DNA from 2 places in the Pseudoalteromonas sp. Z9A6 genome. Region 2 is predicted to be linked to the other one. Evidence: predicted binding sites of a transcription regulator. Region 2 holds the regulator's gene; the other holds the start of a gene.
The links. Region 2 encodes FliA, which starts transcription of late flagellar genes. Its sites were predicted from a motif close to CTAAAGNTNNNNNNNNNNNNGCCGATA; they were not measured.

Region 1: GQR53_RS16645 (DUF5610 domain-containing protein) is a predicted target of FliA. The motif match lies at 6,776-6,802, and genes of this name have one in related genera.

Annotation. Positions count from the first base shown of each region.
Region 1 covers NZ_WTKZ01000056.1:348-9,828, reverse strand. The annotation lists gene GQR53_RS16690 (type II secretion system protein N) at 1-211, shown strand, start outside; gene GQR53_RS16685 (UPF0149 family protein) at 234-821, shown strand; gene GQR53_RS16680 (hypothetical protein) at 849-1,055, opposite strand; gene GQR53_RS21205 (hypothetical protein) at 1,055-1,414, opposite strand; gene ccoG (cytochrome c oxidase accessory protein CcoG) at 1,703-3,133, shown strand; gene GQR53_RS16665 (serine/threonine protein kinase) at 3,219-4,193, shown strand; gene GQR53_RS16660 (thiol:disulfide interchange protein DsbA/DsbL) at 4,228-4,851, shown strand; gene GQR53_RS16655 (thiol:disulfide interchange protein DsbA/DsbL) at 4,868-5,506, shown strand; gene trmA (tRNA (uridine(54)-C5)-methyltransferase TrmA) at 5,572-6,669, opposite strand; gene GQR53_RS16645 (DUF5610 domain-containing protein) at 6,832-7,971, shown strand; gene murI (glutamate racemase) at 8,037-8,837, shown strand; gene GQR53_RS16635 (RNA-binding protein) at 8,800-9,279, opposite strand.
Region 2 covers NZ_WTKZ01000003.1:69,473-78,953, reverse strand. The annotation lists gene flhF (flagellar biosynthesis protein FlhF) at 1-1,103, shown strand, start outside; gene GQR53_RS01910 (MinD/ParA family protein) at 1,096-1,956, shown strand; gene GQR53_RS01905 (RNA polymerase sigma factor FliA) at 1,983-2,693, shown strand; gene cheY (chemotaxis response regulator CheY) at 2,734-3,117, shown strand; gene GQR53_RS01895 (protein phosphatase CheZ) at 3,135-3,908, shown strand; gene GQR53_RS01890 (chemotaxis protein CheA) at 3,924-6,146, shown strand; gene GQR53_RS01885 (chemotaxis response regulator protein-glutamate methylesterase) at 6,205-7,368, shown strand; gene GQR53_RS01880 (flagellar motor protein) at 7,361-8,125, shown strand; gene GQR53_RS01875 (flagellar motor protein MotB) at 8,127-9,086, shown strand; gene GQR53_RS01870 (ParA family protein) at 9,099-9,481, shown strand, end outside.

The DNA of each region.
Region 1 (9,481 bases), on a different contig from region 2:
TAAGTTAAGCTGTAAGTCGGGTGATGTTGCTATATTAATTGACCCAGATAATACGCTTGGCCTTGAGGCAGATGCTACACTTAAAGCTAATTTCGACTTTAGAGTGGCAGGTTATGTAAAACCAGATGCCAACTTACCTAAAGATGTACATGATGCGGTTAAGTTTTTAGGCCGACCAGATAACCAAGGTCGCTACCCGCTCAACTTTTAATGTTTTAATATAAAGAGTTTTAATGCAAATACCCCAATTTACTGAGTTGCACGCAAAGCAGCTCAGCTCATTTTTAAATACCCAATCTCAAGCAATGACCCTTGTACAAAGCCAAGGCTATTTATTTGGTGTAATTTGTTCGCCCAACCCATTAGATGTACATGAGTGGCTTGAGCAGATATTGCCAAACACAGCTGATGATTTAGATGAAGAAATGCTTTTTTTGTTTATGGCGCTTTATCACAAAATTAGTGAGCAGGTGTTCGAAACTGGATATAAATTACCAGACACATTTGATGCGGAATTTTGTAAGTCGTGGAGTAAAGGCTTCTTAGTTGCAACGAAAGCTTATGCAGAACCTTTGTTAAATGCACCGCAATTAGACGTTGATTTTAAACAAGCACTAGAAAGTGCGTTAAGCACACTAAGCTTTTTTGCACTCGACCAGCTAGCAATAGCTCAGATTGCCAAACAAAATAACATGACAATAGAAGCTTTGTGTCAGTATCAGTATGAATCTATGGGTGACTTTGCATTAGGGTTTGCTGAACTAATTGAAGTGGTCGCAATTAATAGCGGCTTGATAACCGACGAGAGTTGGGAAGAGTAATTATTAATACTAGGCGCTTAGTTTAATCTAAGTGCCTAGCTCTAATATAATATCCGTACAGCCTTGTTTGCACTTTACTATGCCTTTACCAGGCTCGCTGGTGGCTAAATCAAGTGTTAAAACCCCATTACACTTCTCACACTCTAATGTTTTGCCTTGCGCTAATTGCTTGAGCATATTGCGCTGCTTATGAAATGAGTCGCTTGCTTTTTTATTTAATCCTGAAAAATCCACTACTTTGCTCGCTTTTGTTCTAATGCTTCAGTCACTATTTTACATACCGTATTTAAACGGTCGTCATAAAAATAAAGGTTTAAGTCACGCTCACGACAATAGCGTAGGTGAAATAACTGAACAGAGTCATCTGTTGTAAACGTTTTTTCTACATACTCACCTTCAGATTCAGATAGTTTAAGTTGACTGCTGATCCTATTTTTAGCCATATTTGCAGCTGGGCTTCTATTGACCTTGCTTGCATCACTTAAAAAGCCGATGCCTTCACCTAGTAACCTTTCGCGAGGTTCTTTTATAAGTGGGTGATCGATTGTAAAAAAGGCAAGGATCACAACTACCAAAATAATAAATTTTTTCATGGATACGTAAACCTTGATCTAAGTAGGGTTGAATTACCATGCAGTGTAATAAACTGCATTTTAAAAGCAAGTAACTGGGATGAATAAATTATTAGTAATCTATACCAGTAATTTTAACCAACATTGTTATAATGGTTAACAGCAGTCAGATATTTCTGAAATATCTGAAAGTATTCGAGAAGGCAATTTATTAAAGTAAATATGCCTAGCAAGTAACTTGCTAGCTTTAAGTATAGAGTGCTTGAGTATTGCTGGATTTTTATTTCCAAGCGGCGTTGAGGAACTTCGATGGACAAGCAAATTAAAGTAAAGAATATCCCTGTAGAGGTGAAAATCCAAAAACCGGATTTAAGCCGTCAAGATGATAGGTTCAATCCCCGAAATCGTATTTATGTGCGTGCTGTAAAAGGCCTACATCAATTACTTAGACAGCGCATTGGCTTCTTAGGCCTGCTTGCGTTTATGTTACTACCTTGGATTAATTTTAATGGCCAGCAAGCTGTGCTGTTTGATCTAATTGGTCAAAAATACAATATTTTTGGTTTAACGCTATGGCCTCAAGATTTTACTATATTAGCGTTTATCTTTATGTTGGCAGCATTTGCGTTGTTTTTAGTGACTACCTTCTATGGACGGGTGTGGTGTGGCTACACATGTCCGCAAACTGTTTGGACTTTTATTTTTATTTGGTTCGAAGAAAAGCTTGAAGGCACGGCTAATCAACGTAAAAAACTCGATCAACGACCCATGAATTTTGATAAGTTTTGGCGTAAGACGGCAAAGCATACTAGTTGGGTATTGTTTTCGTTGTATACCGCAATTTCTTTTGTTGGTTATTTTACGCCAATAAGGGAGTTACTCCCTGACTTTGTAACGTTTGATATAGGCGGTTATGCACTAGTCAGCATTATTTTCTTTGCTGCGTGTACCTATGGTAATGCCGGTTGGATGCGAGAAATTATGTGTTTACACATTTGCCCTTACTCTCGTTTTCAATCAGCTATGTTTGATAAAGACACATACACAGTAACGTACGACGAAAGCCGAGGTGAAAGCCGTGGTCCTCGTTCACGTAAAGTAGACCATAAAGATTTAGAGTTAGGCGACTGTATAGACTGTAACTTGTGCGTTCAAGTGTGCCCAACAGGTATTGATATTAGAAATGGGCTACAAGCTGAGTGTATCAACTGTGGTGCATGTATTGATGCGTGTGATGGCGTAATGGATAAAATGGAATATCCGCGTGGGCTTATTTCATATACGACTGAGCGAAATCTCGAAACCCCAGAAAATAAAACGAATCCACTGCGAGCTAAAATTATTGGTTACACGGTCATACTTGTTGTGCTTACGGGAGCGCTTGTCGCTAATATAGCACTGCGTAAAACAATGGACTTTGATATTATTCGTGACCGAAACCAATTATATCGTGTCGATTTTGATGGTTTAGTAGAGAACACCTATACATTAAAGGTAATTAATAAAGCGCAGTACGAGCAAACCTTTAATATTAAAGTACAAGGGTTAGATAACTTTAAGTATATTGGTAAGCAGTCATTTACTGTGCAGGCAGGGGAATCTCATAACGTACCATTGTCACTTGTAATGGACCCTTATGATTTGAAGGCGCCGATGACTGAGTTTAACTTTGTGCTTTCACCGGTAGATGAGCCGGATGAGACAATATCGCAGTCGAGTAACTTTTTTAAAGCGCGATAATCGCAACTTACCTTAATTAGCTAAGTTGATATAGCAATTAACAAAAGCGGGTATATAACCCGCTTTTATTTTATATAAGAAGAGTATGAGTAAATTTAGTTTTATTGACTTAACACCTGATCTAATACTCGATGCAATAGAAAGCGTAGGTGTGTACGCCGAATCTGGTTTATTAGCGCTCAATAGCTATGAAAACAGAGTGTACCAATTTAAAGCGGATGATGGCCTGCGTTACGTAGTGAAGTTTTATCGCCCAGAGCGCTGGAGTAAAGAGCAAATTCAAGAAGAGCATGACTTTGCATTTGAACTAGCGGATGCAGAAGTACCCGTTGTTGCCCCTATTTTATATAATGGACAAAGCTTATTTGAACACGAAGGGTATTTGTTTGTGTTGTTTCCAAGTGTAGGCGGGCGTTTATTTGAGGTTGATAATTTAGATCAGCTTGATGTAATGGGGCGATTGATTGGCCGTATGCACCAAGTAGCTAAAACAAAACCTTTTACTTACAGGCCAACAGTTACCTGCGAGGAGTATTTGCATACAGCCAAAGTTCATCTTCAAAAAAGTAACTTAGTGCCCATGGGAATAAATACTGCTTTTTATACTATTTTAGATTTAGTGATAGAGCAGGCGCAAAAACAGTATAAAGATGTGCAAAGTATTCGCTTACATGGTGACTGCCACGTTGGTAATATTTTATGGGCAGGTGATGCGCTAATGTTTGTTGATTTAGATGACAGCCGCCAAGGTCCTGCAATCCAAGATTTATGGATGATGCTCAGTGGCGATAGAGCGACGCAACTGTTACAGTTAGACACCCTTGTAAATGCGTATGAAGAGTTTTGTGATTTTGATCACTCTCAACTCAAATTAATTGAACCGCTGCGAGCAATGCGTATTATTCATTATATGGGATGGGTAGCTAAACGATGGAGTGATCCTGCTTTTGTGCGGAACTTTACATGGTTTGCTGATGACAAATACTGGGAGCAACAAATTTTAGCACTGAAAGAGCAACTTGCAGCATTGCAAGAAGCACCGTTAAAGTTATTGCCGTAATATTTTATTTAAAGACAAGTACAACGAGATACAAATGCTTAAAAAATTAAAACTGAGTTTATTGCTTTTATGTTTACCATTTGCAGCACTTGCTGCACAGTTTGAAGTTGATAATCAATACACTGTTATAGATGTAGACAAAAGCAAGTCACCGCAAGTAACTGAGTTTTTCTCATTTTACTGTCCACATTGCTTTAAGTTTGAAGCAGTAGCAAAAGCAATTGAAAAAGGCTTGCCAGAAGGCGCTGAGTTTATTAAAAACCACGTTAACTTTTTAGGTGGCGTGTCACCACAAGCACAAAGTAATTTAAGCTTTGCTTACTTAATTGGTAAGCAGCATGGTCAGGCGCAAAGTATTAGCGATCAAATTTTTAAAAGTATCCATGTTCAACGTGCACCATTAACTGAAATGAAAGACGTTAAAAAATTACTTGAAGTAAATGGTATTGATAGCGCAACATTTGATCAAGAGATTGCAAGCATGCCTGTTATTTCAGCTGAGCAAGCAATGCAAAACAAACAGAATAAATATTCAAAATTAGGCGCACTTACAGGTGTACCTACTTTTATTGTTAACGATAAATATAAAATAAACCTCAACACCATCAAAAATCAAAAAGAACTTGATGAGTTAGTAGCGTTTTTATTAGCACTATAAATTTCGGAGTATAATAATGATTAAATTAGTTAAAGCAGGTTTGCTTGCAATATTACTTCCTATGGCAGCAACAAGCTTTGCAGCAACGTATGAAGAAGGCGTGCATTACGACGTAGTTTCTGAGCGTGCAACTAAAAAGCCAGAGGTTAAAGAGTTCTTCTCATTTTACTGCCCTGCATGTAATAACATGGAAGCACTAATTGGTGAGTTTAAGCCTAAGCTTGATAAAAACGTTAAATTTAAAAAGAGCCATGTTGATTTTGTAGGTGTACGTGACCCAGAAAACCAACAGATGATGAGCCAAGCATTGGCGACAGCTGAAGTGCTTCCACAAAAAGATCAGATTATTTCTGCAATCTTTAATCATATCCATACAAAGCGCGCTAAATTTAATGAGCTTGCAGATGTAAAAGATATATTTGTAGCGCAGGGCGTTGATGGTGATAAGTTTGATAAGCTGTTTAAAAGCTTCTCGGTACGTACGCTGAGCTCTAAAATGAAACGCGATCAAGACTACTTTAAAGAAAAAGGCGCACTACGTGGCGTACCTACCTTTATTGTAAATGGTAAGTACAAATTAAACCTAGGTCGTGAGTCGGGTATTACTAAACCTGAAGACATTAGCAAATTAATAAATTACTTAGCTAACAAGTAACTTTAGCTAAAACAAAAAAAGCTCCTTAAGGAGCTTTTTTTATGGGTAACGTTTACTGAGCGTATTTATTTGCGCTGTAAGAAAACGCCCGACTCAATGTGATGCGTATAAGGGAACTGATCAAATATAGCAAAGCGCTTAACGTTATGCGTACGTGTTAAGTGATCAAGGTCACGCTCAAGGGTTTCAGGATTACACGATATATAAATTATGCTTTCGTAGTTAGCCACTAAGTCACACGTTAATTCATCCATGCCCGCGCGCGGTGGATCAACTAATATGGTTTGGCAGTCATAGCTTTTAAGGTCAATACCGTCTAAACGAGAGAAAGTACGCTCGCCATTCATTGCTTGGGTAAACTCTTCACTCGACATACGAATAATATCTAAGTTCTCTACATTATTTTTAGCAATGTTGTACTGAGCAGAGTGAACAGATGATTTTGATATTTCCGTCGCTAATACTTTATTAAAAGAACCCGCTAATGCAATTGAAAAGTTACCGTTACCGCAATACAGTTCTAGTAAATCATTTTTAAGTGGTTTACATAAATCTTGTGCCCACTCCAGCATATTAATATTTACTTTTGCATTAGGCTGAGTAAAGCTATTTTCTACTTGTTGATATATAAGCTCTTGGCCATTAACTGTTAAATGTTCAGTTACAAAGTCATCACCAAGTACTTCTTTTTGTTTGCGTGCACGGCCAATAAAATCAATTTTGTATTTACTGCTAAGCTTTTCTTTAAGTGCTTTAATTTCACTTAACCATTCATCATCCAGTGGTTTGTGATAAAGCAAGCTTACTAAAATTTCACCGCTTAGCGTTGATAGGTAATCGATTTGAAATAACTTACGGCGTAATATTTCACAAGGCTTAAGATTTTCAATCATCACCTGCATTATTTCACTTACTAGAGGCGCTGCTGGGTCAAATGTATCAACACGGATTTTTTCTTTTGTTTGTTGATCAAACATAATGTGAAACAGATCGTCACCGTCGTGCCATACTCTAAATTCAGCACGTTGGCGGTAGTTAGTTGGCTCTGAGCTAAATACTTCTAGTTGCTCCACACCAAAACGTTGAAACTGTGCACTAATACGCTGCTCTTTTTCACTTAACTGCGCTTGGTACTGTGTGGTATCTATTTTAATAACTGCCATTAACGCTACTACCTTATCTAAGATCTGTTTATCGGCGCTATTGTAGGGAGCGCTGCGTATTTGTCTAGTTTTGGCTAGCATTTATGCTGTTTTATTGAACATTGTACTTTAGTTTTTGTTGTTATAGCCGATAATAAACTACGCACGCTTAGGAGACGAATCATGAAAATAGGTAATTATGGCTTTACGCCAAACAACAACATCAATAAATTCAATAATAAAGCTGATATACAGCAACCTACAATTACGTCTCCTCAAGATAGCTATCAACAACGAGGCCGAGAGTTGGCTGCAAAGGTGCTTGGCGATAAAATGGCTGAGCAGCTTGGATTACCTATCGCAGAAAAAAAAGCAGATAAACCACTATTTGATTTTGATGAAATAGTAAAAAACGTACTCGATTTTGTAAGTAGTGCTGTAAATAAAGCAAAAGCTAACGGCGCTGATGACGAAAAGCTCAAAGATATGCTAGGCGATGCGCGCAAAGGAGTCCAAATAGGGATTGATGACGCTGTTGATGAATTCAAAGGTACTGGCGTATTTAATGATGACATGGAAGAGGGCATTAATAAGTCCAAAGAGGGAATTTACAATGGACTGGATAAGTTTGAAGAGTCGTTATTTAACCCACAACCTGCCAGCGTAAATATAAGCCAGGCTCAATATGTCAGTATGACTAGCAATGCAGAGTATAAATTCACTACCGCAGAAGGCGATGAGGTAAGTATTAGCTTTGCTGATGCATTTGAATCTCAATCGGCAAGTGGCTATCAGCAAAACAGTAATAGTGAGTCGTTTGCAAGCTCATCATCGCAATCTCGACAGGTATCATTTTCGATGTCGGTAAATGGTGACTTAAACGAGCAAGAGCAAGAAGCTATTAATGCGATGATGGAAGACTTACAAGATTTAAGTAAAACCTTTTTTGGTGGTGATTTAGATGAAGCATTTGAACAAGCGCAAGAGCTGAGTTTAGACAGCGATCAGCTGGTGGCTTTTTCTATGGATTTACGCCAAACAAAAACAATAGCAACAGTTAAAAGCTATGAAGAATATAAACCAGCACCAGAAAAACAAGTAGCAGAGGGGTTAGCCCCTTTTAATGACGACCTTAAAAATGCTTTTGAAAAAGCGGGTGAGCTTGGATTACAAAATCAGCTAGCTGGCATTCTCCAATGGTTAAATCAAGATCAGGAACAAATAGATAAGTTAGTAGATTATACAAAGTCTATGTTCGAAAACCTTAATCAGTTAAATTCAGCAGCCGACAGGCTTACTGATTTAGAAGCCACGCAAAGTTAAACTACTTTCTTTTATAAAAACCTCATGGCAAACTGCCGATCTTAAAGTAAAGTAGGAACGGTAGTTTGTCAGCGCATATAATGGTCTTTGATTCAGGTATTGGTGGAACTACTGTACTTGAACATATCAAGCAAAGTATCCCCAATGCTCAGTACAGCTATTTTATGGATAATGCATTACTACCTTATGGTGCTCAGTCCCAACAAACTATAATTAACCGATTATGTTCACTTATTCATTTCATCAAAGCCAACACGCTTAACGTCGATTTAATTGTAATAGCGTGTAACACCGCTTCTACATCTGCACTCAGCGCTGTTCGCCAAATTACGGATATTCCTATTGTAGGTGTTGTGCCAGCAATAAAGCCTGCGGCAGAATTAACACGCTCAAATCATATTGGCTTGTTAGCCACACCGGCAACGGTCGCCAGTTCATACACAAAAACATTAATTGCTGAACATGCACGTAATGTAATCGTTAACCTTTATAGCAGTGTTGAATTAGTAACGTTAGCTGAGGAATGCTTTTTTACAGGCTCTTTCGATACAAATAAATTGTATCAAGTACTTGATGAACTACATATAGATAAAACTATAGATGTACTTGTACTAGGGTGTACGCACTTTCCGATATTAGCAGGGCCGATTAGTCAGTACTTTGAAGGGAATGTAAAATTACTTGATTCAGGTGTAGCGATAGCAAATAGAGTCAACTACCTACTTAACCAACTTAACTTATGTGTGGATAAACAAACAGACATAAAAAAGCCGCTGCAATATTATGCAACGGCTGATGTGTTTAGCAATAAGCTAGCGGTAAAGCTAGTTACACTGACTGATCCGTCTCAGTACGTAGAGCATTAGAATCATCTTCTTGTTTTTGTTTTGCTTCACGTACCTTTAAAGTACGTTGTTGGAACTCGCTATCGTTCAAGTTATCAATTGCATTGTCTGCATCAGCTTGCGCCATTTCAACAAAACCAAATCCACGACGTTTGCCAGTATTCTTATCCTTTAATAAACGAACATTGAATACTTTGCCTTGTTCTTCAAATAATGCACGAACCACACCTTCGTTTGCACGATAAGGAAGGTTACCAACATAAAGCGTTTTTGTTTTAACTTCAGCTTCTTCAGTCACATCAGATGATATTGCAGCAATAGCAATCGCACCTATTAATAAACCAGCACCAAATAGTAATGCAGGGTTTAAAGCTAAGCCGCCTAAAGCAAACTCAACAACAACAAAACCAACTACAGCAAGAATAACAGAGAAGATAAAAGATTTTTGATCGGGTAATTTCATTTTAGATCTACCAATAAACAGGAAATAAACATTAATTTAACATTGTGAACTTGCTATCTTAACGCCTAAATCAAACATAGCAATGATATTTGTATTAAATAATAAATAAGAGCATAAAAAAGCATCATCTTAGACGGGTTTTCATGTGGTTTTACGTGGTTCTGTTCTATTTTTGTTCGAACAGTAAAAAGATCTAAAAAAA
Region 2 (9,481 bases):
AAGAACCTAATATGGGGCAGCGTACTAAAAATATGTTTGCTCCTGAAGCTTCTGCGCCAGTTCGTCCACAAACTCAAGCGGATAGCTTAGGTTTTGATGATTTAGACCGCGACTTTGATGATTTAGATAGCCCAGTAACCACTCGCCAACAAGCACCTAATAATGAAAGCGAAGAAATGACAACAATGCGTGAAGAAATGAACGCAATTCGTCAATTACTTGAGCACCAAGTATCAGGCTTGATGCAGCAAGATATGGCGCGTCGCGATCCAACACGCGCTTGTATGGTTGACCGTTTAGTCGGTATGGGTATCGATAAAGAAGTAGCACAGCAAATGGCATGTTTTGTACCTGATGATGTGTCTCGTCAACAAGGCTGGAAAGCATTGCTAACAATGGTTGAAGATCAAATGCAAACAACCAATAACGAAATACTTCGCCAAGGTGGTGTATATGCGTTAGTGGGTCCAACAGGTGTGGGCAAAACCACGACAGTTGCTAAGCTTGCAGCTCTAGGTGCACAAAAGTATGGCGCCGATAAAGTTGCCTTAATAACCACTGATACGTACAGAATTGGTGCTTATGAGCAGCTTGCAACTTACGGTCGTATTATTGGTTGTGGTGTAAAACAAGTTAAAGATGCTAATGAGTTAGCTGAAGTTTTATATCATTTACGAAATAAACGTCTAGTGTTAATTGATACGGCAGGTATGAGCCAGCGAGATTTACGCTTAACTGAGCAGTTAAATACGTTAATGCGCAACCAGCGTGTGGATATTCGAAACTACCTAGTACTCAGTGCCACAGCGCAAATTAATGTACTACAAGAAACTGTACGCCACTTTAAAAAAGTACAGTTAAGTGGTTGTATTTTTACCAAGTTGGATGAATCATTAAGTTTGGGTGAGATTATTAGTATTGCGATTCAAAATCGCCTTCCAATAGGGTATCTTACTAATGGACAACGAGTACCAGAAGATATTCGTGTTGCAAATGCTGAAAAACTAGTGAAAAAGGCTGAGCAATTATATTTAAAAAGAACAAAAGCACAACATTCAAGGCATCAAGCAGTGGCGCCAAGTACAGTAGGGATGTATGATTAACACAGTATTAGATCAAGCAAGCGGCCTGCGCAAAATGAGTCAAAACAATAACAACGGCGTTAAAGTTATCGCTGTAACCGGTGGTAAAGGTGGGGTGGGGAAAACAAATGTTTCTCTAAATACTGCTATAGCACTAGGGCAGCAAGGTAATAGAGTACTAGTACTGGATGCTGACTTAGGTTTGGCAAATTGTGATGTGATGCTTGGTTTACGTGTAGAGCGTAATTTGTCACACGTTTTGTCTGGTGAATGTGAGCTTGACGAAATTTTAGTTGAAGGTCCTGCTGGTATTAAAATTGTACCCGCTACATCGGGTTCGCAAAGTATGGTTGAGTTATCACCATCGGAGCATGCTGGACTAATTCGTGCGTTTAGCGAATTGAATACCGAATTCGATATTTTAATTGTAGATACAGCCGCTGGTATTTCAGACATGGTGCTAAGCTTCTCACGAGCAGCACAAGATGTAATGGTTGTAGTGTGCGATGAACCAACATCAATAACCGATGCTTACGCACTTATTAAAGTATTAAGCCGCGAGCATGGTGTTTATAAGTTCAAAATTGTTGCAAATATGGTCCGCAGTATGCGTGAAGGTACTGAATTGTTTGCAAAACTATCTAAAGTTACCGATCGCTTTTTAGATGTGTCAATGGAGCTAGTAGCAACGGTTCCTTATGACGAAAATATGCGCAAAGCAACGCGTCGTCAAAAAGTAATAGTAGAGCTCTTTCCAAATTCGCCAGCCGCTCTTGCGTTTAAAACGCTGGCAACAAAAGCAGTTAAATGGCCAATACCCAACCAACCATCTGGGCATTTAGAGTTTTTCATTGAGAAACTAGTAAACGGTTAATTATGACAACACTGGTGAATAGAGCTATGGGATATCAATCAACACAAAATTTAAATGTGATTGTTGAGAAGCATGCATCACTTGTTAAAAAAGTGGCATGTCATCTAATTGCTCGATTACCACCTAGCGTTCAACTTGATGATTTAATTCAATCAGGAATGATAGGCTTAATAGAAGCTTCGAAAAACTTTGATGCAACAAAAGGCGCAAGCTTTGAAACTTTTGCAGGTATTCGTATTCGCGGTGCTATGCTTGATGAAATGCGCCGTGGTGATTGGGCTCCTCGTTCAGTTCACCGTAAAAACAGGCAAGTTGCAGAAGCAATTACTGAGCTCGAAAGTAGTCTGAACCGCGAACCAACGGACATAGAAGTTGCTGAAAAACTTGAAATTTCGCTCAATGAGTACCATCATATTTTAAATGATGCGAATACGAGTAAAATATTAGGCATTGAAGACCTTGGTGTAGATGAGGATGTTATTACTCCTGTAGGCCAAGATTTAGCACAAGATAAACCTTTTAATAATGTTAAAAATGATAGGTTTAATGAGTCTTTGCTAAGTGCAATTAAGTCATTACCAGAGCGTGATGCAATGGTGCTTTCTTTGTACTACAACGATGAAATGAATTTAAAAGAAATAGGACATATACTCGATGTAAGTGAATCGCGTGTAAGTCAGATACATGGTCAGGCGATGATTAAGCTTAAAGCTAAAATCAATGACTGGATAAATTAGTAGTAAGTAAACAAAGGTTAATACCTCACTGGGGGATGTTTTGGATAAAAACATGAAAATTCTTGTAGTTGATGATTTTTCAACGATGAGACGCATTATAAAAAACCTGTTACGTGACTTAGGTTTCACTAACGTTCAAGAAGCTGATGATGGGTCTACAGCTTTGCCTATGTTGCAAAATCAAGTGTTTGATTTTGTAGTTACGGATTGGAATATGCCTGGAATGCAGGGTATTGATCTTTTAAGAGCAATACGTGCAGACGAGAAGTTAAAACATATCCCTGTATTAATGGTAACGGCAGAAGCTAAAAAAGAACAAATAATAGCTGCGGCGCAAGCTGGCGTGAATGGTTATATTGTTAAGCCATTTACGGCTGGAACATTAAAAACTAAATTAGAAAAAGTATTTGAACGCTTAGGCTAATGATGGGGGAGAGGCTTATGCCAGCACCAGCTGCGCCTCAAATAACGTTAGAACAAGCTCGTCAGCTCGTTGTTTTTTTAGAAAATGATGAGCAAGACAAAGCAAATCAGTTGATTTTAGAGGCTGCTTCTAAAGAGCAATCTGAATTATTTGCTGAAGTTGGAAAGTTGACTCGTCAACTGCACGAAGCTCTTAAAAGTTTTGAGCTTGATACTCGCTTAACTGATATAACGACAGATGCGATTCCAGATGCTAAAAAGCGGCTTAATTATGTTATAGAAATGACAGAAAATGCGGCTAATAAAACAATGGATGCAGTGGAAGCGAGTCTTCCTATAGCCCAACAGTTAGCGGACGAAATATCTCATATCAAACCGACATGGGATCGTTTAATGAGCCGCGAGATTGAGCTTGGTGAGTTTAAGCAACTTTGCCATAGCATCGATAAGTTTATGAACAACTCTCATCATAAGACTGATGAGCTTCAAAACTTAATGACAAATGTATTAATGGCTCAAGACTATCAAGACTTAACAGGTCAAGTTATTCGCCGTGTTATTGAACTTGTTAGGGAAGTAGAAGAAAGTTTACTGCATCTTTTAACTGCGTTTGCTGAACAAGACGACAGTAACAGCACCGCGAATAAAGTAGAACAACAAAAAATAAAAGAACCAGTTGCCACACAAACTTTAGCAGGTCCTGAAGGCCCTATTATTGATAAAGAATCGCGTAATGATGTTGTATCTGATCAAGATGAAGTTGATGATCTTTTATCAAGTTTGGGCTTCTAAGAGGAGAGTAACTGCATGTTTGAAGTCGATGAAGATATTTTACAAGACTTTCTTGTAGAGGCTGGAGAAATCCTAGAGCTTTTATCTGAACAGTTAGTTGAGCTGGAAAATAATCCAGAAGATACCGAGTTACTAAACGCTATATTTAGAGGTTTTCACACTGTAAAAGGTGGTGCAGGCTTTTTAGCTATGACAGAGCTTGTTGATGCTTGTCACGGTGCTGAAAACGTATTTGATTTACTACGTCAAGGCGTGCGAACAGTCAACTCAGAGTTAATGGATGTTATTTTACAAGCACTAGACACCATTAATGAGATGTTTGCGACTATCCAAAACAGAGACAAGCCTGAACCTGCAGATCCTGAATTACTTCATACTCTTCATATCTTAGGTCTACCTCCAACAGAAGCCGAAGCCAATGAAGCCTCTTCACAAACAGAGGTTGAACAACCTCATAATGAAGTGGTGGATACACCGGTAGCTGATGATGAAGATCCGTTTGCATTTGATGAACTATTTAGCGGAGCGCCTTCGGTTAGCGATGCTGAAATAGATGAAATCACTGAAGACGAATTTGAAAGCTTACTTGATGAGCTACACGGTAAAGGACAAGGTCCTGCAGTTGAAAAACCAGTAGCAAGTAGTAGTAGTGATTTTAATGGTGATATTACTGATGATGAATTTGACAGCTTATTAGATGAGTTACATGGTGTTGGCAGTTTTGGTGAAGTTACTAGCAAACCTGAACAAAATGATGCCAATAAAACACCTGTAGAACCAGCTACACCAGCGGCAAATACAGTTAATTCATCAGATGATGAAATTAGTGATGACGAATTTGAAGCGCTTCTTGATGAACTTCATGGTAAAGGTACTGCTCCTAAATCGATAGAAAGTGCGCCAGCTGCAAAACAACCTGAACCTGTTTCACCGCCAGCTAAACAAGTGAGTGAACCAGTAAAAAAAGCTGCGCCAGCTAAAGCTCCTACTCCAAAACCAGTTGAAAAAGCGCCAGAGAAGCCAGCAGCTAAAGCACCACCAGCAGCAGCTCCAAAAAAATCAGCGCCACCAGCTGCAGAAACCACCGTTCGCGTAGATACAAAACGACTCGATCAAATTATGAATATGGTTGGTGAGTTAGTTCTTGTACGAAATCGTTTGGTTAGTTTAGCGACTAACTCAGACAGTGAAGCGATGGGTAAAGCAATCTCTAACTTAGATGTAGTGACTGCGGATATTCAAGGTGCGGTTATGCAAACGCGAATGCAACCAATTAAGAAAGTATTTGGTCGCTTCCCTCGCGTTGTACGCGACTTAGCACGTAGCTTAAATAAAGATATTGATTTAAAGCTTATTGGTGAAGAAACCGATCTAGATAAAAACTTAGTTGAAGCACTTGCAGATCCACTTGTGCATTTAGTTAGAAACTCAGTTGACCATGGTATTGAAATGCCCGCTGTCCGTGAAGCTGCAGGTAAGTCTAGAACAGGTAATGTTACTTTATCAGCGTCTCAAGAGGGCGACCATATTTTGCTAACCATCAAAGATGATGGTGCAGGTATGGATGCTGAAAAACTGAAAAAAATTGCAATTAGTAAAGGCGTACTCGATCATGACCAAGCGAGTCGACTTTCTGACACCGAAGCATATAACCTGATTTTTGCACCTGGCTTTTCTACAAAAGAAGAAATATCTGATATTTCAGGCCGTGGTGTAGGAATGGACGTAGTTAAAACTAAGATCACGCAACTTAATGGCTCAGTAAGCATTCAGTCTGAACTTGGTGTCGGTACTATTTTAGAAATAAAAGTACCACTTACCTTGGCTATATTACCGACATTAATGGTCATTGTTGGCGCACAAACATTTGCGTTACCACTGGCTGGTGTTAGTGAGATATTCAATTTGGATTTAACGAAGACGAATGTAGTTGATGGGCAATTAACAATTATTGTGCGTAAAAAGGCGATACCGTTATTTTACCTTGAGCATTGGTTAGTAAAAGGCTCAGATCGTTCTCAGCGAAAATCTAAAGGTCACGTCGTTATTGTACAAATTGGTACGCAACAAATAGGCTTTGTTGTTGACTCATTGATTGGCCAAGAAGAAGTAGTGATTAAGCCGCTCGATGCGTTACTTCAAGGAACGCCAGGTATGGCAGGGGCTACAATAACTTCGGATGGTGGCATTGCACTGATTTTAGACGTTCCAAACATGTTAAAACATTACGCAGGCTAATAATAAAGTAGGTATATATTTAATATATACCTACGCATAAATTTAATAAGAGAGCTAAATGGCCGTTAAAGTTTTAGTTGTTGATGATTCAAGCTTTTTTCGCCGTAGAGTAAGCGAAATCCTTGAGCAAGATAGCGATATACAAGTTATAGGCTTTGCTGTTAATGGCAGAGAGGCTGTTGAGAAAGCAGCTCAATTGCGTCCTGACATGATCACCATGGATGTCGAAATGCCTGTGCTTGATGGTATTAGCGCAGTTAAAGAGATAATGGCGAGTAACCCAACTCCTATCTTAATGTTTTCATCACTTACACGTGATGGTGCAACAGCAACGTTTGATGCGTTAGATGCTGGCGCAATGGATTTTTTACCGAAAAAATTTGAAGATATTGCGCGCAATAATGAAGATGCAATTAAGCTTTTGCAAAGTAAAGTAAAAGATATAGGGCGAAGACGTTTACCGCGAACATTTAGAGCGGCAACACCAGTTAAACCAGCCATTTCAACTAAACCAACAAGTTCACTTTCGCAAAGAGCAAGCACATCAACAACTCAAACCAAGCAGCCTGGTAGAAGCTTTCAAAGAGCTGCGCCTGCTGCATCGACAAGTTCAAATGTTACCTCAATGCGAGCAAGTGGAAAACAATATCAACTTTTAGCTATTGGTACTTCTACAGGTGGTCCTGTTGCTTTGCAAACTATATTGACTCAATTGCCTGCTAATTTTCCTCACCCTATTTTACTTATACAGCACATGCCAGCTGCATTTACACCCGCGTTTGCAGCGCGCTTAAACGGTTTGTGCCAAATAAAAGTGAAAGAAGCACAACAAGGCGATCGTTTACAACCAGGAACTGCTTATTTAGCGCCTGGCGGACAGCAGATGATGGTAGAGGGGCGTGGAGCAAATAGAACGCTGCGCGTATTTGAAGATCATAGCGAGAGAATAAGTTATAAACCAAGCGTAGATGTAACGTTTGCTAGTGCAGCTAAAACGTATCAAGGCGATGTACTTGCTATTGTTTTAACAGGTATGGGCGCTGATGGTCGTGATGGTGCAAGAATGTTAAAACAAACGGGGGCAACTATTTGGGCACAGGATGAGAAAAGCTGTGTCGTTTATGGAATGCCCCAAGCCATTGCTAATGCGGGGCTTTCAAGTGAAAGCTTAGCATTGAGCGATGTTGCAGCGCGTATAATGAGAGAGGTAGGTTGTGGATAAACTCTCAATATTTGGACTATTGGTAGCACTTAGTGCAATAGGTCTAGGTTATTCTTTAGAAGGCGGTGTTGTTTCAGCTTTATTTAATGGCCCTGCGCTTATTATTGTACTAGGTGGCACGCTTGGCGCTGTTATGTTGCAAACCTCTGCTAGCACATTCAAAAAGATGCTAAATATGAGCTCGTGGGTTTTTGTTGCACCACAATACGATATTGAAGACGCAATAGAGCAAGTTAAACGATGGTCTCATAAAGCACGTCAAGAAGGTTACTTAGCGCTTGAGAATGAAGCCTTAGCTCACCCAGATGCGTATGCAGCAAAAGGTTTAAGCTTACTTGTCGATGGCTGCTCAGAGCAAAAACTACGTGACACGCTTGAAATTGATTTACTGCTAGAGCGTGATCGTTTGCTTGAAGCCGCGCGTGTTTATGAAGCAATGGGGGGTTACAGCCCTACCATTGGTATTTTAGGTGCGGTGCTTGGCTTAATACAGGCAATGTCGTTTATTACCGATCCACAAATGCTTGGCGCCGGCGTTGCAACGGCATTTATTGCGACCATTTATGGTGTTGGTTTAGCTAATTTATTGTTTTTACCTATGGCAAATAAGTTAAAACAGCGTGTAGAGCAAAAAATGCTTTACCATGAAATGCTTGCTGAAGGCGTTATTGCAATAAGCATAGGTGAAAGCCCAGTAAATATAGAATTAAAGCTTGAAGCCTATCGTGTAGAGCGCCCTAATTTAGTGGACGAATAACATGTTACGCCGACGACTTCGTCACTCTGCTGCTAAAAGTCAACATACCGAACGTTGGCTTGTATCGTATGCCGATTATATGACTATTATGTTTGCTTTTTTTGTGGTTCTGTATGCGATAGCGATTAATAAAGAAGAACAATTCCAAATATTGTCAGATTCCCTTGAACAGGTTTTTGATAAGTCAGCTCGCCAATACTCCCAGCAAGGTGAAGGTGTCAACGGTAATGGAATATTGACAGATAGAGTGACACCTGAACAAGAAGTTCTTTATGGCGAAAGTATATTAAAAGAAGAGCAAGGTCCTGAGCTACTCGACGGCCAAAGTGATACAAGCAACATCCAGCAAAAGTATTTAGGCAAACCTCTTGATAGTTTATTAATTAAATTACAGTCAGCGCTTATTGATGAAATCCGTGATGGAGAAGCCAGTTTAGAGCTGAACCAAGATTGGCTGATTATAGAGCTAAGCTCAGGTATGTTATTTTCAAGTGGTAGTTCAGTTGCACACTCTCGAGCAAAACAGGTCGTCAAGATTGTTAAAGATATTATTGCACCAGTAGATAACTATGTAAGAGTACGAGGTTATACTGATGATGAAAGTATTCGTAATGAAATATTTCGCTCAAATTGGGAACTGTCGGTAGCTAGAGCCACGTCAATTTTAGTAGAGCTGGAAGCATTAGGCATTAATTCAGCTAGAATGGCGATAGAAGGTTATGGCCAATATTCACCTTTTGTAAGTAACGATACAGAACAAGGGCGCGCAGAAAATCGTAAAGTTGTTATCGCACTTTCTAAGTATGGATTACCGCCAAAACAAGAGGTTAAAAGTGACGAGCAAACTGATGAGCCTGCAGTGGTTGAACCTGAAATTGAGCTTCCTTCAGATGACGATACAATAAAAATAATTCGTTTGCCTCATGGTGGTATTCGCATAACAACGCGCAATGAACAGTAATTAGGATGTAATGTGAAAATTTGGACTGTCGCTAATCAAAAAGGGGGGGTTGGTAAAACAACTACCGCAGTGAGTCTTGCCGGTATTTTGGCATTACAAGGCAAGCGTGTATTGCTTATAGATACAGACCCTCATGCGTCACTCACTTATTACTTTGGCATTGACTCCGAGGATTTAGAAGTCAGTGTGTACGATATTTTTGCGCGTGGAACAAGTATGCAAAGTGAAGAGATACTCCAAGCTTTGTGTCCATCAACACTCCAAAACCTGGATATTTTACCTGCAACTATGGCAATAGCTACGCTTGATCGAAGTATGGGTAATAAAACAGGGATGGGGTTAATACTAAAAAAAGCGCTTGCAAAAATTAGCGAACATTACGATTATGCCATTTT